Regions from separate parts of the Rhodococcus artemisiae genome, predicted to be linked through region 3. Evidence: riboswitches for the same ligand, from Rfam matches in the RefSeq annotation. Region 3 holds a riboswitch; each other region holds the start of a gene.
What was found. A riboswitch is a leader RNA that binds a small molecule or an ion and turns the genes downstream of it on or off. The one in region 3 is predicted to bind S-adenosylmethionine.

Region 1 (5,756 bases), on a different contig from region 3:
CTGCGACCATCCTGGACGGCAAAGCAACCCGCGACGAAATCTTCGAGGACCTGGTGGTCCGTGTGGCAGCGCTGAAGGACAAGGGCATCACGCCCGGCCTCGGCACGATCCTGGTGGGCGACGACCCCGGATCTGCAGCGTATGTGCGCGGTAAGCACAACGACTGCGCCAAGGTCGGCATCACCTCGATCCGCAAGGATCTGCCCGCCGATATCACTCAGGAGCAGCTCGAAGCGGCGATCGACGAACTCAACGCCGACCCCGCATGCACGGGCTACATCGTGCAGTTGCCGTTGCCGAAGCACCTCGACGAGAACGCCGCCCTCGAGCGCATCGACCCGGCCAAGGACGCCGACGGACTGCATCCCGTCAACCTCGGACGCCTGGTGCTCGGCAAGGAAGCGGCGTTGCCGTGCACCCCGCGCGGCATCGTCCACCTGCTGCGTCGCTACGAGGTGCCGATCAACGGCGCCCACGTGGTGGTCATCGGCCGCGGCGTGACCGTCGGCCGTCCGATCGGGCTGCTGCTGACCCGCCGCAGCGAGAACGCGACCGTGACGCTGTGCCACACCGGTACCAAGGACCTCGCCGCCGAGGTGAAGCGCGCCGACATCATCGTCGCCGCCGCAGGCGTGCCCGCACTCATCACCGCCGACATGGTCAAGCCCGGTGCAGCGGTACTCGACGTGGGCGTCTCGCGCACTGCGGACGGCCTGCGCGGCGACGTCGCCGACGACGTCCGCGACGTCGCAGGGTTCATCTCCCCGAATCCCGGCGGTGTCGGACCGCTCACCCGCGCGTTCCTGCTGACGAACGTCGTCGAGCGCGCCGAGCACGACGCCGGTCTCTGAGCGACCCGCAGGATGGACAGTTCGGCGCGACTCACACGACTGAACCTGCCGCTGCTGGCGGTCACCCTGGTGATCGCCGCAGCGGTGGTCCTCGTGCTGGCCGATCGCTGGCGCCGGGGCGCGTTCGTGTTCGGCGGTGCGATGATCCTTGCGGGAATCCTCAGGTGGGCTCTCGACTCGGATCAAGTGGGAGTGCTCGCGGTGCGAAGCAAACGTTTCGACGTGGCCGCGATGCTCGCGATGGGCGGAGCGATCGTGACACTGGCAGTCTCGATCGATCCGCTCGGCACCGGATAGAGCACACGGCTCTCAGGAGTCCGCCAGCTCCATCAGTTCGACGAGCAGCTTCGCGACCGCATCGGCCTCGGTGAGGAAGCCGTCGTGTCCGTCGCGTGACTCGAGGACGCGCAGCCGGTCGCAGTGGGGCAGACCGTCTGCGATCTCCTGCTGCAATCGGATCGGGTAGAGCCGATCGGAATCGACACCCGCGACGATCGTCGGCACACGCGTGCTCCCCAACGCGGCTTCGAGGCCACCGCGACCGCGGCCCACATCGTGCCGGTTCATCGCGTCGCTGAGCACCACATAGGTCCCGGGATCGAATCGGTTGACGAGCTTCGACGCCTGGTGGTCGAGATAGCTCTGTACCGCGTAGCGCCCATCGCGCCACGGATCCTCGTCGCCTTGAGGAAGATTCGCGAACCGCGAGTCGAGTTCTTCCTCGCTGCGATACGACAGGTGGGCCATGCGGCGGGCGATTCCCAGCCCCGCCTCCGGTCGGCGGCCACTCTCGTAGTAGTCGCCGCCCTGCCAGTCCGGGTCCGCCGTGATGGCAGCGATCTGGGTGCTCTGGACACCGATCTGGTCGGCGGTTGCACGGGCACCCACTGCGAGGACCAGTGCCGCCCGCACCCGGTTCGGGTGGGTGACGATCCATTCGAGTGAACGCATGCCGCCCATCGATCCGCCCGTCACCGCGGCCAACGTGTCGATGCCGAGAGTATCGAGAAGGGCGGCTTCCGCGGTGATCTGATCGCGGATGGTGATCCGGGGGAATCGCGAGCCCCACGGCTTTCCGTCGGGCGCGGTGCTGCCCGGTCCGGTGGTGCCTTGGCATCCGCCGAGGACGTTCGTGGCCACCACGCACCACCGGTCGGTGTCGATCGGGGCGCCGGGGCCGACCATGCCGGACCACCAGCCGGGGGACGGGTGATCCGGTCCGGCGGGTCCGGTGATGTGTGAGTCGCCGGTCAGGGCGTGCTCGACGAGTACGACGTTGTCGCGGGTGGGCGACAGCGCGCCCCACCGCTGCAGAGCAACGGTGACGTCGGGAAGGATGTCGCCGCTCTCGAGGGTGATGTTGCCGATGTCGACGGTGTCGAGCTGTCCGTCTTCCGCGGGGAGTTCGATCCGCCGACGGTTGGTACCTGCTGTCAAGATGCGACCGCCTCGAGGCCGGTGGTGATGGTCATCCGTGTCCTACTTGCCATGTCGGAGGGCTGGAAGGGGAGCCGGTATCGACAGTTCATCAGCATTTCGAACCTCCCAGGAGCCGGCTTGTCGTCTGCGGTGCGCCGACGACCGTGTCCTCACCCGGAGCACCCCACCCTGGCCGGAGGGTTGCCGACCAGCAAGCCGGGGCTTCGCGCTGGCACTCATGACCTCGTCGGAAGTCTAACGGCTGGGTTCCACGGTCCGATAGGCGGCTCTCGACCTCACTCCGGCAGGTGTCGGACAGGGTGAAAGTTACCGGTCAGTAGTGTTCGTGACGGTCTGACCAGGGTTGTGTGCGGATCGAATAGCAGTACGCTTGTTCTGTTTGGCTCCGTACCGGACGCGTGCAGAGCCACGCTCGGATACCTGAGCTGAAGCCGGCCGTATTCCTGAAGTGCGGCCGATCGGGGACTCGACTGCCGTCCAAGGAGGACACGAACCGCGTATGTCCAAGATCAAGGTTGAGGGTAAGGTCGTCGAACTCGACGGCGACGAGATGACACGCATCATCTGGCAGTTCATCAAAGACAAGCTCATCCATCCCTACCTGGATGTGGATCTCGAGTACTACGACCTCGGCATCGAGAATCGCGACGCGACCGACGACCAGGTCACCATCGACTCCGCACACGCGATCAAGAAGTACGGCGTCGGCGTCAAGTGCGCGACCATCACTCCAGACGAGGCGCGCGTCGAGGAATTCGGCTTGAAGAAGATGTGGCGTTCGCCCAACGGAACCATCCGTAACATTCTCGGCGGCACCATCTTCCGCGCGCCCATCATCATCTCCAACGTGCCGAGGCTGGTTCCGGGCTGGACCAAGCCGGTCATCGTCGGTCGTCACGCATTCGGCGACCAGTACCGCGCGACCGACTTCAAGGTGCCCGGAGCCGGCACCGTCACCATCACCTACACACCGGACGACGGCTCCGAGCCGATCGAACACGAGGTATGCAGGATTCCCGAGGACGGCGGCGTCGTCATGGGGATGTACAACTACAAGAAGTCCATCCAGGACTTCGCGCGCGCCTCACTGTCCTACGGTCTGCAGCGCAATTACCCGGTCTACCTGTCGACCAAGAACACGATCCTCAAGGCCTACGACGGCATGTTCAAGGACGAGTTCCAGCGGATCTACGAGGAAGAGTTCAAGGCGGAGTTCGACGCTGCAGGACTCACCTACGAGCACCGCCTCATCGACGACATGGTGGCATCGTCCCTCAAGTGGGAAGGCGGCTATGTCTGGGCCTGCAAGAACTACGACGGTGACGTCCAGTCCGACACCGTCGCGCAGGGTTACGGCTCGCTCGGCCTCATGACCTCCGTGCTGATGACCCCGGACGGCAAGACCGTCGAGGCAGAGGCCGCACACGGCACCGTCACCCGGCACTACCGGCAGCATCAGCAGGGTAAGCCGACGTCGACCAACCCGATCGCGTCGATCTTCGCCTGGACCCGCGGTCTCGAACACCGCGGAAAACTCGACAGCACCCCCGACGTCATCGAGTTCGCGCAGGCGCTCGAAGACGTTGTCATCAAGACAGTCGAGGCGGGCAGCATGACCAAGGACCTCGCGCTGCTCGTCGGCCCCGAACAGTCGTGGCTGACCACCGAGGAGTTCCTCGGTGCACTCGACGAGAACCTGCAGAAGGCGCGCGCCTCGCAGTAGGACCCGGTTGCTTGGATGGTCGGTGTGCAAGCACGACACGGGCCGCCCTATCAGGGGCGTCCCGTGTGTCCCGTCCGTCGGAGGCGTCGGATACGGTGTCCGACGTGTCCCTCACCATCACCACCGTGAACGTCAACGGCGTGCGCGCAGCGGCCGGCAAGGGCCTGCTCGCGTGGCTCGAATCATCCTCCGCGGACATCGTCTGTCTCCAGGAAGTACGCGCGAGCGAGAAACAGTTCCACACCGCGATCGCGCCGGCGCTCGACGCCGGTTGGCATGTCGGGGGAGCCGAGGCGTCCGCAAAGGGACGCGCGGGCGTTGCGATCCTGTCGCGCATACCGGCGGACGCCGTGCGTGTGGGTTTCGACGTCGACGAGTTCGCCGACTCGGGCCGCTACATCGAGGCGGATTTCGGGGACGTGACGATCGGCAGCCTGTACCTGCCCACCGGTGAAGCAGATACTCCGAAGCAGGACGACAAGGAGCGCTTCATGAAGGGCTTCGCCGCGTACCTGGGGGAGCGCGCCGCCGACGTGATCGCGGCAGGCCGCGACATGGTGGTGTGCGGCGACTGGAACATCGCCCACACCGAGCGCGACATCAAGAACTGGAAGGGCAACGTCAAGAAATCCGGCTTCCTGCCCGGCGAGCGGGCCTGGGTGGATGATCTGCTCGCGACCGGTCAGTGGCTCGACGTCGTACGCGACCTGCACGGCGACGTCGCCGGACCTTATTCCTGGTGGTCCTACCGCGGCAAGGCATTCGATACCGACGCCGGCTGGCGGATCGACTACCACCTCGTGACCCCGGTCCTGGCCGCCCGGGCGACCGACGCGCGGGTCGAGCGCGCTGCGACCTATGCCGAGCGCTGGTCGGACCACGCCCCGGTCACGGTCACGTTCGAGTAGGCGTCATCGATCACGACAGCGTTCACTGCGGTGCTTGTCGACCTCGTTCCGCCCCGGAAACCGGTGCGTGAAATTATCGAGGTCATGTCGACTGCAGATCAGAACGCCACAGCGCAGGACACCCGCCCCGCCGCGCGGCCACGGGTGCTCTCGGGTATCCAGCCCACGTCGGATTCGTTCCACCTCGGGAACTTCCTCGGTGCGTTGCAGCAGTGGGTTCCCGCGCAGGACGAGAACGACGCCTTCTACTTCATCCCCGACCTGCACGCCATCACCGTGCCGCAGAAGCCGAAGGAACTACGCAAGCGGGTCCTCGTCGCCGCCGCGCAGTTGCTGGCGATCGGGATCGACCCGGAGCGCTCCGTACTGTTCGTGCAGAGCCAGGTTCCCGAGCACGCCGAGCTGTCCTGGGTGCTGAACTGCCTCACCGGTTTCGGTGAGGCGAGCCGCATGACGCAGTTCAAGGACAAGTCCGCCAAGCAGGGCTCCGAGCACGCAAGCGTCGGCCTGTTCACCTACCCGGTGCTCATGGCTGCGGACATCCTGCTCTACCGCGCCCACCAGGTCCCGGTCGGCGAGGATCAGCGGCAGCATCTCGAGCTCACCCGCGACCTCGCACAGCGCTTCAACAAGCGTTTCGGGAAGACCTTCGTCGTCCCTGAAGCGTTCATCGTCAAGGGCACCGCCAAGATCTACGATCTGCAGGATCCGACGTCGAAGATGAGCAAGTCGGCCGCTACCGACGCCGGCCTGATCAATCTGCTCGACGATCCGAAGGTCTCGGCGAAGAAGATCAAGTCGGCGGTGACCGACAACGACCGCGAGATCCGGTTC
Region 2 (5,756 bases), on a different contig from region 3:
AACTTGGGAACCATGAGGACCGTGGAGGCTTCTACGTCCTTGCCGATGTCGGCGCCGAGCAGCCGCAGCCAGATCGGGGTGAGCATCGACGCGTAGAGCGGGAACAGGAAGGTGCGCGAGGAATCCATCAGGCGTTCGGTGGCCCACACCTGCCATCCGACACGGCTTCGGACCGGGTGCCAGCCTTCGGTCATGCCGATCGACAGCAGTCGCACGGTGATCAAGGTCAGCACCGCGAAGACTGCCATGGTGACGATCCCGCCGGCCGGGAGCATCGCAAGGGAGCGGACCACGGCGTCGGAAACGCTTGCGGTGTCCTTCACCCACCAGACGAGCAACGCCACACCCGCGGCGATCGACAGGATCGGAAGTCCTGCGAGGAGGATCGACGTCACGCCGAAGATGGGAACCCAGCGGGCCCCGCGCGGCGGATCCTCGGACGGCCATTGCGGCTCGGCCTTTCCGGTCTTCTGTGCGGGCGAACCGGCCCAATGCTGCGCTGCCTTGACGCGGCCGAACACGGCCGAGCCGGCAGCGACCTCGGCGTTCTTGCCCACGCGTGAACCCGGGGCGAGGAACGAACGCGCACCGATCGAGGCACCGGCTCCGATGCGGATGCTCCCGATGTGGACGACGTCGCCATCCACCCAGTACCCCGAGAGATCCACCTCGGGCTCGATCGAGCAGCCGTCGCCGAGTTCGAGCATCCCGGTAACCGGGGGAAGGGTGTGCAGGTCGACGCCCTGGCCGATCTTCGCGCCCAGCGCCCGCGCGTACTGACGCATCCACGGTGCACCCGAAAGGTTGGTTGCGCCGGACGCCTCCGACAGCCGCTGCGCGGTCCACAAACGCAGGTGGGCGGCGCCGCCGCGGGGATAACTCCCCGGCTTCAGCCCGCGCAGGAGCAGCCGGGCGCCCAGGACTGCGGTGCTCATCCGGCCGAGCGGCGAAAGGAACACGACGATGCCTGCCGAGACCCACCACCACGACAACGTCACCGTCCACGGAACATCGGTGGCCATCGCGATGATGTTGTTCAGGATCGCGAGCCACGTGATCCATTGGAGGCCGGTCAGCGTCGTGAGGGGCACTGTCGCGGCGAGCTGGAGGCACTGCGCCCATCGCGACACAGGGGCGACCTCGCGCGGTGCCGCGGTCTCCGTCGGGGCGAGTTCGTCGAGATAGGCGGCGAGGGACCCGAGCCGAGGTCGGTCGTAGAGCTCGGCGACCGTCATCTCGGGATAGCGCTCACGCAGTGCGGTGACGAGCTGCGCGGCGGACAGGGAACCTCCGCCGAGTTCGAAGAAGTCGTCGTCGAGCCCCTCGATTCGGGCGCCGAGCAGGGAAGACCACAGTGCCGCGACCCATTCGGCGGTCGGAGGGAGACCGAGGGCCTCCACCGAATCGGCGTCGGCGCCGGGCAGCGGCCACGGCAGGGCGCTCCGATCTACCTTCCCGGACGTGCGAGTGGGCAGTTCGTCGACGAGCGCGAGACGCGGCACGAGTGCGGCGGGAAGCTGTTCGGACAGCAGGTCGTGTGCCGATGCCACGTCGAAGTCGGGGTCGGTCGAGGCGATGTAGCCGACGAGGATCGAGCTTCCGGCCGAGGTCTTGCGGACCGCACACGCACCACCGGCGACACCGGGCAGATTCTGCAGGGCATTGTCGACCTCGCCGAGCTCGATGCGGCGCCCACCGATCTTGACCTGGTCGTCGGCGCGGCCCTGGAAGAGGAGTCCGGCAATGTCGAGTACGACGAGGTCGCCGCTGCGGTATGCGCGGTCCCAGCCGAGGGTCGGCATGGGGGCGTATTTCTCGGCGTCCTTCGCCGGGTCCAGGTAGCGGGCAAGCCCGACACCGCCGATCACGAGTTCGCCTGCCTGCCCTTCGGCAACGGGATTGCCCTCGGCATCGACGACCGCCAGATCCCAGCCGTCGAGTGGCAGACCGATACGGATCGGACCGGTGCCGTCCATGATGGCCGCGCAGGCGACCACGGTGGCTTCGGTGGGGCCGTACGTGTTCCATACCTCGCGCCCCGGTACCGCGAGCCGCTCGGCGAGGTCGGGCGGGCATGCCTCTCCGCCGAAAATGAGCAGACGCACCGCTTCGAGCGCCTCGCCGGGCCACATCGCTGCGAGGGTCGGGACCGTGGAGACGACGTTGATGTTGCGCGAGACCAGCCATGGGCCGAGGTCCATACCGGAGCGCACCAGTGAACGCGGCGCAGGCACGAGGCACGCGCCGTGCCGCCAGGCCAGCCACATCTCCTCACACGACGCGTCGAAGGCGACGGAAAGACCGGCGAGTACCCGGTCGCGGGAGCCGAGCGGTTCGTCCTGGCAGAACAGGTTCGCTTCGGCATCGACGAAGGCTGCGGCGTTGCGGTGTGTGACGGCGACGCCCTTGGGGGTGCCGGTGGAACCGGAGGTGAAGATGATCCACGCGTCGTCGTCGAGGGTCGGCTTGCGCACGTCCGGTTCGTCGGCCGGTGGTGCAGTTCCGGGACCGATCCCCGCGTCCGTGACGATGGCTGTGACCTTCGCCTCGGAGAAGACCAGCTCGGCGCGTTCGTCGGGATCGTCGGCGTCCACCGGGACGTAGGCGGCACCCGCCTCGAGAATGGAGAGGATCGTGACGTAGAGGTCCTTGGACCCGGACGACATTCGCACCCCGACGCGATCGCCGGCGCCCACACCGGCCTCCGCGAGTCCGCGGGCTCCCGCGACCATGAGGTCGAGCAGTTCGGAGTACTCGAGCATCGTGGTGCCGTCGTCGATCGCGGGTGCGTGTGGGTGCGATTCGGCGGTGGCGTGCAGTACGTCGACGAGTGTGCGTGGCGCGGGTGCATGCGATCCGCGCAGGAAGATTTCCGGTACGAGCGACGTGTCGTCGGCTGCGGGCGGGGGTTGAGCAGACAATCCGCTGTCCTTCTACTCGGTTGGGCGATCCGGTTTATCTCACGTGAAGGTGGACGGCAGATGAATTTCCGGTGCGTTCGAATCGGAGGTCGTACGGTGTTGCATCACGCATCAGAGCAAAGCATGGTGGCGACTTCTGCGCAGGTCAGAAGGAGGAACTCACTTCCGCGCGAGATCGGGGGACGGGCCTCGATCGGGTATCGACTTGACACGAAGTGTGCCCGGTGTCATTGTCTTCGGCAGGTCATGAGTACCAGCGTCAAGCCCCGGCTCGCTGGTCGGCAACCCTCCGCCGCGGTGGGGTGCTCCGGGTGACGACCTGGCTGACGTACCGAACCTGGGCGCAGCAAGCGCGGACTCCGCCGGCGAACGATTCACCATCGTCGTGGCGATCACCGACGGGTCCCTGATACACAAGGGAAATTCGTCATGACTGTTGCTACCGCCACCTGTATCTCTCCCTTTGCTCGCGTGTCGGGCTGTGACGTGCAGGTTCCTCTCGTGCAGGGCGGGACCTGCACCTACGCGAACTTCGATTATGCGGCCAGCGCACCGGCTCTCGCGAGCGTCACGGACCGTATCTCCGAACTGTTGCCGTTCTACGCGAGCGTGCACCGCGGCGCGGGATACGCATCGCGTATCAGCACCACGAGCTACGAGGATTCACGCGAGTCGGTTTCCCGGTTCGTCGGCGCCGACGAGGACCAGGTCGTGGTCTTCACCCGCAACACCACGGATTCGATCAACCTGCTGGCCGGTGCAGTCCCCGGCGACGTCGTGGTGCTCGACATCGAGCATCATGCGAACCTGTTGCCGTGGAAGAACACTCGTGTGGTCGAAGCTGCGGATTCGGTCTCGGAGACCGTCTGGCGGATCGCCGTCGAGCTCGAGCGTGCGCCGGCGGCACTGCTCGCCATCACGGGAGCCTCCAATGTGACCGGCGAGGTGCTTCCGATCGCCGAACTCGCCGATCTCGCCCACGCGTGCGGTGCGCGGATCTTCGTCGACGGTGCCCAGCTGGTTCCGCATCGTCGCGTCGATCTTGCTGAGCTGGGCGTCGACTACCTCGCGTTCTCGGGCCACAAGCTGTATGCACCGTTCGGTGCCGGGGTGCTTGTCGGGCGTCGTGACTGGCTCGATGAGGCGGAGCCGTACCTCGCCGGGGGCGGCGCGGTGCGCGAGGTCGCCCTCGATCACACCGAGTGGGCGTGCGCACCCGCGCGCCATGAGGCCGGATCCCCGAATGTGCTGGGGGTCGCGGCGATCGCCGCCGCGTGCGACACCCTCGCATCACACGACGCTGAGGCAGCCGCGCGTCATGAGGAGCTGTTGTGCGCGCAGCTCGTCGAGGGCCTGCGCGACATCTACGGCGTGGAAATCCTTCGCCTGTGGGATGATTCGACGGACTGCGTCGGAATCGTCACCTTCGGTATCGAGGGTTTCGAGCCCGGTGAGATCGCCGCCTATCTCTCGGCCGAACACGGCATCGGGGTTCGCGACGGCCGCTTCTGCGCCCACCCGTTGCTCGCCCGCGTGGGCCTTCCCGGTGGTGCGGTGCGCGCATCCCTGGGGCTGGGAAGCTCCTCGGCAGACGTCGACCGTCTGCTCGCGGCGCTTCGGCAGCTGGTGGCGGATGGGCCGTCGTGGTCGTACGCCAAGGCAGACGGAGCCTGGAGCCCGTCGCCGGAGACCCGTCCCGGTCTCACGCAGTCGGGCGACGGTGCTGCGGAGTGCGTCTGACGATCGCCGTTGCGATCGACAATTCCCCACAAGATCAGTAGGATTTACGTCATGGCAGTGTGGAGTTCGGCAGAGGCAGCGGTGCAGTGGTGCCGTCGTCACGTCGATCTGTGCCGCACGGCCTCCTGCATCTGTTCGGACTGACGAGGTTCCCGTTCCCCTTTTTTCGATGCCGTACTCGGCAAATCGAGAGGAATTCTCCATGTCCTACAGCAACATCTCCTCGGTCGAATCCCTGCGTGTCGCGGTCGAGTTCGTAGAGGGTCCCGGCCCCGATGTGTGGGCCGACCTCACCGTCGATCGTGACGGCGGAGGCCCGCTGGACCTCAGTGCTGCTCCGGCCACCGTGGTGAGGGTGCGCGCCGCCGATCTTCGGGAAGCACGCAAGATCCGCGATCGGGTGCGCGCCGATGCCTCCGCGGAGGGCCGCGATCCCGATACCCTCACCGTGCTGGTCGACCTCGAAGTGATCGTCGACGTCGAGGCGCGTCTTGCTCGTCGCCGTGCCCAGGATGCGTGGCGTAAGGACGGTGGGGGAGCCACAGGCCTGTCCTACGTCGGCACTCCGAGTGGACTGGCCGGCCTGATCGCCGACATTCACGCTGTGAAGGTTGCCGATGGTGTCACGTTGATCCCGGTTGGCGGCGGTGTCACCGTCGACAATGTCATCGACGGAACATTGCCGTGGCTCGGATCCCGCGGCCTCATCGAGGTTTCGTCGTCGTCGGTGGAGTTCGCTCGCAGGCTCGCCGACGGCCCCGGCGTCGCCCTGGCATCCTGACCTGCCGGGAGCTCGGTACCTCCCCTCAGTCGACCACGACGTCGACCCCCGCGGTCACCCGCAGGAGTTCGGTGTACGAGGTGCGAAAAAGGGTGCCCAGGCTCCCGCCCGATGCCCACAGCTCGGGGTATCCCGCCAGCGCACTGTCGACGTAGGTCGGCAGGTTGGTGGGGTGCCCGAGTGGAGCCACGCCACCGAGCTGCTGCCCGGTGACCTCGGCGACCAAGTCTTCGGGTGCGGGAACGAGGGTGCCACCCAACCGGGTGCCGGTGCGTTCGAGAGACACCCGGTGCGCGCCCGAGACGAGAACAAGG
Region 3 (5,756 bases):
TAAGCGGAACCTCGACGTTCTCGCCGAGACTATCCGCGAGCGCCACGGAGTGAAGACCAAGGTGCTCGCGGTCGACCTCTCCGAATCCGACGCGGTCGCGCACATCGTCGAGGGGACGGCCGGGCTCGAGATCGGAATCGTGCTGTACGGCGCCGGAGCTGATTCCTCACCCGCCCCGTTCCTCTCACGTTCCGTCGAGTCCGCACTCGCGATGGTTCAGCGCAATTGCGTCACCTCTATGGCGTTGGCGCATCACTTCGGAGCGGCCATGGTCGAGCGAGGCAGGGGTGGCATCATCCTCGTGACGTCCGGATCAGGTCTGCGTGGCTGTTCGAACATGGCGGCCTACTCCGCATCGAAGGCTTTCGACCTCGTGATGGGTGAGAGCCTATGGGCCGAATTCAATCCTGAAGGTGTGGACGTGTTGTCGCTGGTGCTCAGCCGAACGGATACCCCGGCATTGCGTCGGCTGATGCTCGAAATGGGGCAGATCGAGAGCCTCGACACGCCGGTTCCAGGCGCGACGAGCCCCGAGGACACCGTGGCGCGCGCTCTCGAGAATCTCGACAAAGGGCCGACGTGTCTTGTGGGGGAGCAGCTGCAGCAGTCGGAGCAGTATTTCTCGACGCTGACGCGGAACGAAGCCGTTCGTGTGATGGCCGAGGCCACGCGCTCACTCAACACCGCCGCCAAGTAGGCGGACGCACACAGCCACCGGCCCCAGGGCGCGGGTGCGCACTGGTGACGGTGGCTGTCTTTGTGTTCTGTTGTGTAGCTAGACGACCAGATCCGGCCTGTTCCCCGGAATCGGCTTCCGGAACAGATCCACACTCGCAGGTGGAACGAACTGCGGCCGACGCGCTTCGGTCATCTCGACTTCCCACTCGGTGTGGTGCATCAACCGGTGGTGATGTCCGCAGAGCATCACCAGGTTGTCGAGGTCGGTATCACCGCCGTCGACCCAGTGGTGAATGTGGTGGGCATCCGCCCAGGCCGGCGGGGTACTGCACCCTGGGAAGGCGCATCCGCCGTCGCGGACAGTCAACGCTCGCCGTTGCGCCGTCGTCGCGGAACGGTGCGTCCGCCCGTGCGCCAGCGGGACGCCGTGTTCGTCGAGCAGGAGCCGGGTGACCTGGCAGTCGCACGCGAGCATCCGTGCGGTGTCGATCGACAGTGGTCCGGCCCAGGGTTCGGTCGCGTATCCCTGTTCCGGGGAGTGCGCGAAGAGTTCTCTCACGGCGGTGTTCTTCGTCAGATCCGTGATCGACGCGGTGACCGTCACGTGCGGTTTCACACCGCCTTCGACGGGCACGAGACCGGCGGCTTCGATGCACTGCAGAAGTTGCTCGAAGGCGTCGGCGGTGCGCCGCGAGGCCGGCCGGTCGTCTTTGATGCCGTTCGTTTCGGGTCTCGGTGCCGACAGCGGTGAGAGCAGATGCCGCAGGCGTGCGCCGGTGACGGCGTCGAATTCTCCTTTGATCGCCACTCGCCCGTGCAGAGTGGTGGAGACGAACAGTTCGTTGCGGGTGGTGTCTTCACCGGGTGGTGGTCCGTCGTCGGTGCCGTAGAGGTGCTCGAGTCGGCGGATCAGGGCTCGGACGGTGGTTTTGGTGGCGACCTTCTCGCTGGCGTGGTCGATGAGGATGGTGCGGGCTTTCTCGAAGTCGCAGGGGTTCATGGTGCGGGGGTAGTGCTGGCAGAAGTAGGCGATCTGGCGGGCTTTGTCCGCAGCCACCAGCCCGGAGCTGTATGCCTCACGTACTTCCGGTTCCAGTCGCAGTAGACGAGCCAGGGATTCGATGCGGTGGCATTCGCCGAGTTCGAGGTTCGTTGCGGCGGCGAGCCAGTGTGCGGGGCTGCGGTAGCCGTGGTCTTCGACGGTGTCGCGTTCGTACATCGCGATCATCAGATCCACTCGTTGCACCTGCATGGTGTGGATTTCGGCGGACACGGCGAGTGTCTCGGCCATGAGTTGCTTGTTGTCGAGTTTCCAGAGTTCCCCACCCATGATCAGATTCTATCGAACTAGCATTCGATTTGCAAGACTCACTCGAACATACAATCGATATTGGCGGTGGTGGTCTCGGTTCCAGCTCGGCGGCGCGGTGGAGTCCTCCGGCCAGCGGAGAATTCAGATCAGAGTGATTCTAATTGTGTACCAACATAATTCAGTCGACTTCAACAGGCTCAACTATTGACCACATGTCCGAATGGCCTTACAGTTCGAGGCGCCATCCAGAGCGACCGAGAGACCTGGCTCAATGACGTCGCAGCAACCCCCCGCTTTCGGGTGCGGGTGCTACCGCCGGGACCGATGGAGGTCGGAGATGACTAGCAGTATCGAACGCGCTTCGTGGCGCCGCAGGCACATCGATCTGTGCCGCGGCGCATCATCACGCTGTTGCTGAACGACACCGACAACGCTGTTGCGAAGTGCCGCCACCGAAACCGGTTGCGGAATACCGTCTCCTTGTCTCCCGTGAAAGGCATGTTTCGATGTCTCCTGTTCGCAGGAGGTCGGCGTGAGCGCGCCGACCGATATCCGTACCACCGACTCGGCCCCGGAACGCATAGACGACGCAGACTTGTCGGTGGCCCGCACCCGGCACCCATGGAGATGGGTGACCAGCGCCGCGGTTCTGATCGTCGTTGCACAGTTCATTCACGGTCTCGCGACCAACCCCGGCTGGGACTGGCCGACCTTCGCTCAGTACTTCACCGCGGGGTCGGTCCTCTCGGCCCTGTGGATGACGATCAAGCTCACCCTGTGGGGGACCGTCGTCGGATTCGCGCTCGGTGTGCTCCTGGCGGCCAGCAGATTGTCGAACAATCCAGTACTGCAGGTCATTTCGTGGACCTACATCTGGGCGTTCCGGTCCATCCCACTGATCGTCCAGCTGCTCTTCTGGTTCAACATCGCGTACCTCTACCAAACCCTGTCTGTCGGAATCCCGTTCGGACCCGGATTCTTCGAATTCCAGGTCTCGGGAGTGATCTCGGGTTTCACAGCCGCCGTGATAGGCCTTGCACTCCACCAGGCTGCGTACTCGGCGGAGATCATTCGTGCCGGCATCATCTCCGTCGACCACGGGCAGATCGAAGCGGCCAACGCACTCGGCATCCCGCGGCTGCGCCAGTTCTTCCGGATCGTGCTGCCGCAAGCGATGCGCTCGATCCTGCCGAACGCAGCCAACGAGGTCATCAGCCTGTTCAAGGGCACATCGATCGTGTCGACGATGGCGATCGCCGAGCTGTTCTACCAGGTACAGGTTATTTTCGGCCGCAACGGCAGGGTCGTGCCGCTGCTCATGGTCGCGACCGTCTGGTACATCGTCCTCACCACGGTGCTGTCCATCGTGCAGTACTACATCGAGCGGCACTACGCGCGCGGCTCGGCCCGCGCCTTGCCTCTCACCCCGTGGCAGAAAGCGGTCGCACAGTACCGCGAGATCCGAGACACCGGTGTCGGTGCACCCCGAGGAGCAACCCGATGACCGCCACCGAACAGCAGAGCGAATACGCCGTCGACGTGCGAGGCGTCCATAAATCCTTCGGGTCGCTCGAGGTGCTCGCGGGCGTGGATCTGCAGGTCCGCAAGGGTGAGGTGATGGTGATCCTCGGCCCGTCAGGGTCCGGGAAGTCCACGCTGCTGCGCACCCTCAATCACCTCGAGAAGGTCGACCGCGGCACCATCCGCATCGACGGGGAGCTCGTCGGCTACCGCCGTCGCGGCGACAAGTTGCATGAACTGCGCACCCGCGACGTCCTCCGGCAACGGTCCCGGATCGGGTTCGTATTCCAGAACTTCAATCTCTTTCCCCACCTCACCGCACTCGAGAATGTCATCGAAGCACCGCTCTCCGCGCAGAAACGCAGACGCGCCGTGGTCGAAGCCGAAGCCCGCGAACTGCTCGAACGCGTCGGTGTGGGAGACAAGATCCACGACTACCCCAGGCAGTTGTCCGGCGGCCAACAGCAACGCGTGCGCTCGGGGCCGTCGGGATCGATCACGAGCTCCTCGATCCGTCCGACGCCGGAAAACGCTGGCCCGGTGTCCGATTCGATACCGCGGTCGTGCATCACCGCAATGCAGGACGACTCCACGCCGACCGATCCGTCGTCGCATTGCAGCACGCCGCAGCCCTCGCCGGCGCCGACGTCCGCTTCGGTGTCGCAGTGCGCGGACTGCGTCCCGTCCCCGACGGAATCGAAGTCGTCACCGACCGCGACGTGGTGCGCGCCAAGTTCGCACCCGCAGTCGGCGAACTCGTTGCAGGACCGGCCGACGGCACTGCCGTCGCACCGGAACTGTTCCGATTCGGAACCCGAGAGGAAGCGGTGGTCCGATGAGCGAGACCCGACGACTGCAGATCCGGGCGGTTGCACAGGACGATCCGCTGGCGGCGCCGCTGCTGGAAGAACTGGCGGTGGAATACAGCACTCGCTACGAGCGGCCGCTCGAGGAACAGGTCGAGTCCCTGACCACGTATCCAGCAGAGGAGTTCGCACCACCGGACGGCGCGTTGCTCGTCGTCATCGAAGACGGCGAGCCGGTCGCGGGCGGTGCCTTCCGTCGGTACGACCAGACCACGGCCGAGCTCAAGCGAATCTGGACCTCCCGCGGGCACCGTCGCCGCGGACTCGGACGCATCGTCCTCGCAGAACTCGAAGCCGAAGCCGTGGTGCGTGGATACTCCCGCATCTATCTCACGACGGGGTGGCGTCAACCGGAGGCCGTCGGCCTCTATCTGTCGACCGGTTACACGGCGTTGTTCGACCCGAGTCGCCCCGCCGAGGAGATCGGCCCGCACCCGTTCGAGAAGCACCTGACCCGAAAGGTGGAGTCCGCATGAGATTCCTGCTCCTGAGCTTGATCACCCACCAGCCGGACCCTGCGACAGGCGAACTACTCACGCCCTCCGAACGGCTCCTCGAGGTGGTGGACACCGCAGTACTGGCCGAGCAACTCGGCTTCGAAGGATTCGCGGTCGGTGAGCGGCACGAGCATCCGTTCCTCTCGTCGTCACCTCCGGTCGTGCTGAGCAACATCGCGGCTCGTACCAGCACACTCGAGCTGTGGACCGGTGTGACGACGCTGAGCCTGCTCGATCCGGTGCGAGCATTCGAGGACTACTCCACACTGGACAACCTCTCGGGTGGTCGACTGCAGTTGATGATCGGGAAGGGAAACGGCACAGCTCAGGCAGACCTGTTCCACGTCACCCCCGACGACCAGTGGGACCGCAATCGTGAAGGATACGAACTGTTCCGGGCGCTGTGGGGCAGTGAAAAGGTCACCTGGGACACGCGGTTCCGGCCGCCGCTGACGGATGCGGTGACCGTGCCGCGTCCGCTGCAGTCGCGGCTGACGATCTGGCACGGCAGCGCAACCAGCCGGGAATCCGTAGATCTGGCTGCACAGTACGGGGATCCGGTGTTCTCGGCGAATGTCACGAACCCCATCGAGCCCTACGCCGATCTGATCGAGTACTACAGTGAGAGGTGGACGGCGTACGGGCACGATCCCGCGGATGCTCGCGTCGGTGCCGGGACCGCCGGACTGTACGTCGCGCCGACGTCGCAGGAGGCCGTCGAGCGGTTCCGCCCGCTGTTCGAGCAGCGGCTGCAGTTCGCGCGCGAGTCGGGACTGCCCGTCGTGTTCGAGACCGTCGAGGATTTCGTCGAGCGGAGCTCCGCGCTCATCGGTAGTCCGCAGCAGGTGATCGACAAGGTGCTGCGTTACCACGAGCGTCTCG

Region 1: another riboswitch for S-adenosylmethionine. It lies ahead of metX (homoserine O-acetyltransferase MetX); the one in region 3 lies ahead of Q7514_RS12185 (amino acid ABC transporter permease).
Region 2: another riboswitch for S-adenosylmethionine. It lies ahead of Q7514_RS14400 (aminotransferase class V-fold PLP-dependent enzyme); the one in region 3 lies ahead of Q7514_RS12185 (amino acid ABC transporter permease).

Annotation. Positions count from the first base shown of each region.
Region 1 covers NZ_JAUTXY010000003.1:47,595-53,350, forward strand. The annotation lists gene Q7514_RS07780 (bifunctional methylenetetrahydrofolate dehydrogenase/methenyltetrahydrofolate cyclohydrolase) at 1-851, shown strand, start outside; gene Q7514_RS07785 (DUF3017 domain-containing protein) at 864-1,148, shown strand; gene metX (homoserine O-acetyltransferase MetX) at 1,161-2,288, opposite strand; SAM riboswitch class IV at 2,400-2,514, opposite strand; gene Q7514_RS07795 (NADP-dependent isocitrate dehydrogenase) at 2,791-4,014, shown strand; gene Q7514_RS07800 (exodeoxyribonuclease III) at 4,119-4,922, shown strand; gene trpS (tryptophan--tRNA ligase) at 5,007-5,756, shown strand, end outside.
Region 2 covers NZ_JAUTXY010000006.1:17,077-22,832, forward strand. The annotation lists gene Q7514_RS14395 (Pls/PosA family non-ribosomal peptide synthetase) at 1-2,921, opposite strand, end outside; SAM riboswitch class IV at 3,164-3,280, shown strand; gene Q7514_RS14400 (aminotransferase class V-fold PLP-dependent enzyme) at 3,351-4,661, shown strand; gene Q7514_RS33195 (putative leader peptide) at 4,713-4,805, shown strand; gene Q7514_RS14405 (hypothetical protein) at 4,864-5,442, shown strand; gene Q7514_RS14410 (YbaK/EbsC family protein) at 5,468-5,756, opposite strand, start outside.
Region 3 covers NZ_JAUTXY010000004.1:452,661-458,416, forward strand. The annotation lists gene Q7514_RS12175 (SDR family NAD(P)-dependent oxidoreductase) at 1-697, shown strand, start outside; gene Q7514_RS12180 (HNH endonuclease signature motif containing protein) at 776-2,008, opposite strand; SAM riboswitch class I at 2,229-2,321, shown strand; gene Q7514_RS12185 (amino acid ABC transporter permease) at 2,523-3,494, shown strand; partial or broken gene Q7514_RS12190 (amino acid ABC transporter ATP-binding protein) at 3,491-3,985, shown strand; gene Q7514_RS12195 (FAD-dependent oxidoreductase) at 4,003-4,350, shown strand; gene Q7514_RS12200 (GNAT family N-acetyltransferase) at 4,347-4,853, shown strand; gene Q7514_RS12205 (LLM class flavin-dependent oxidoreductase) at 4,850-5,756, shown strand, end outside.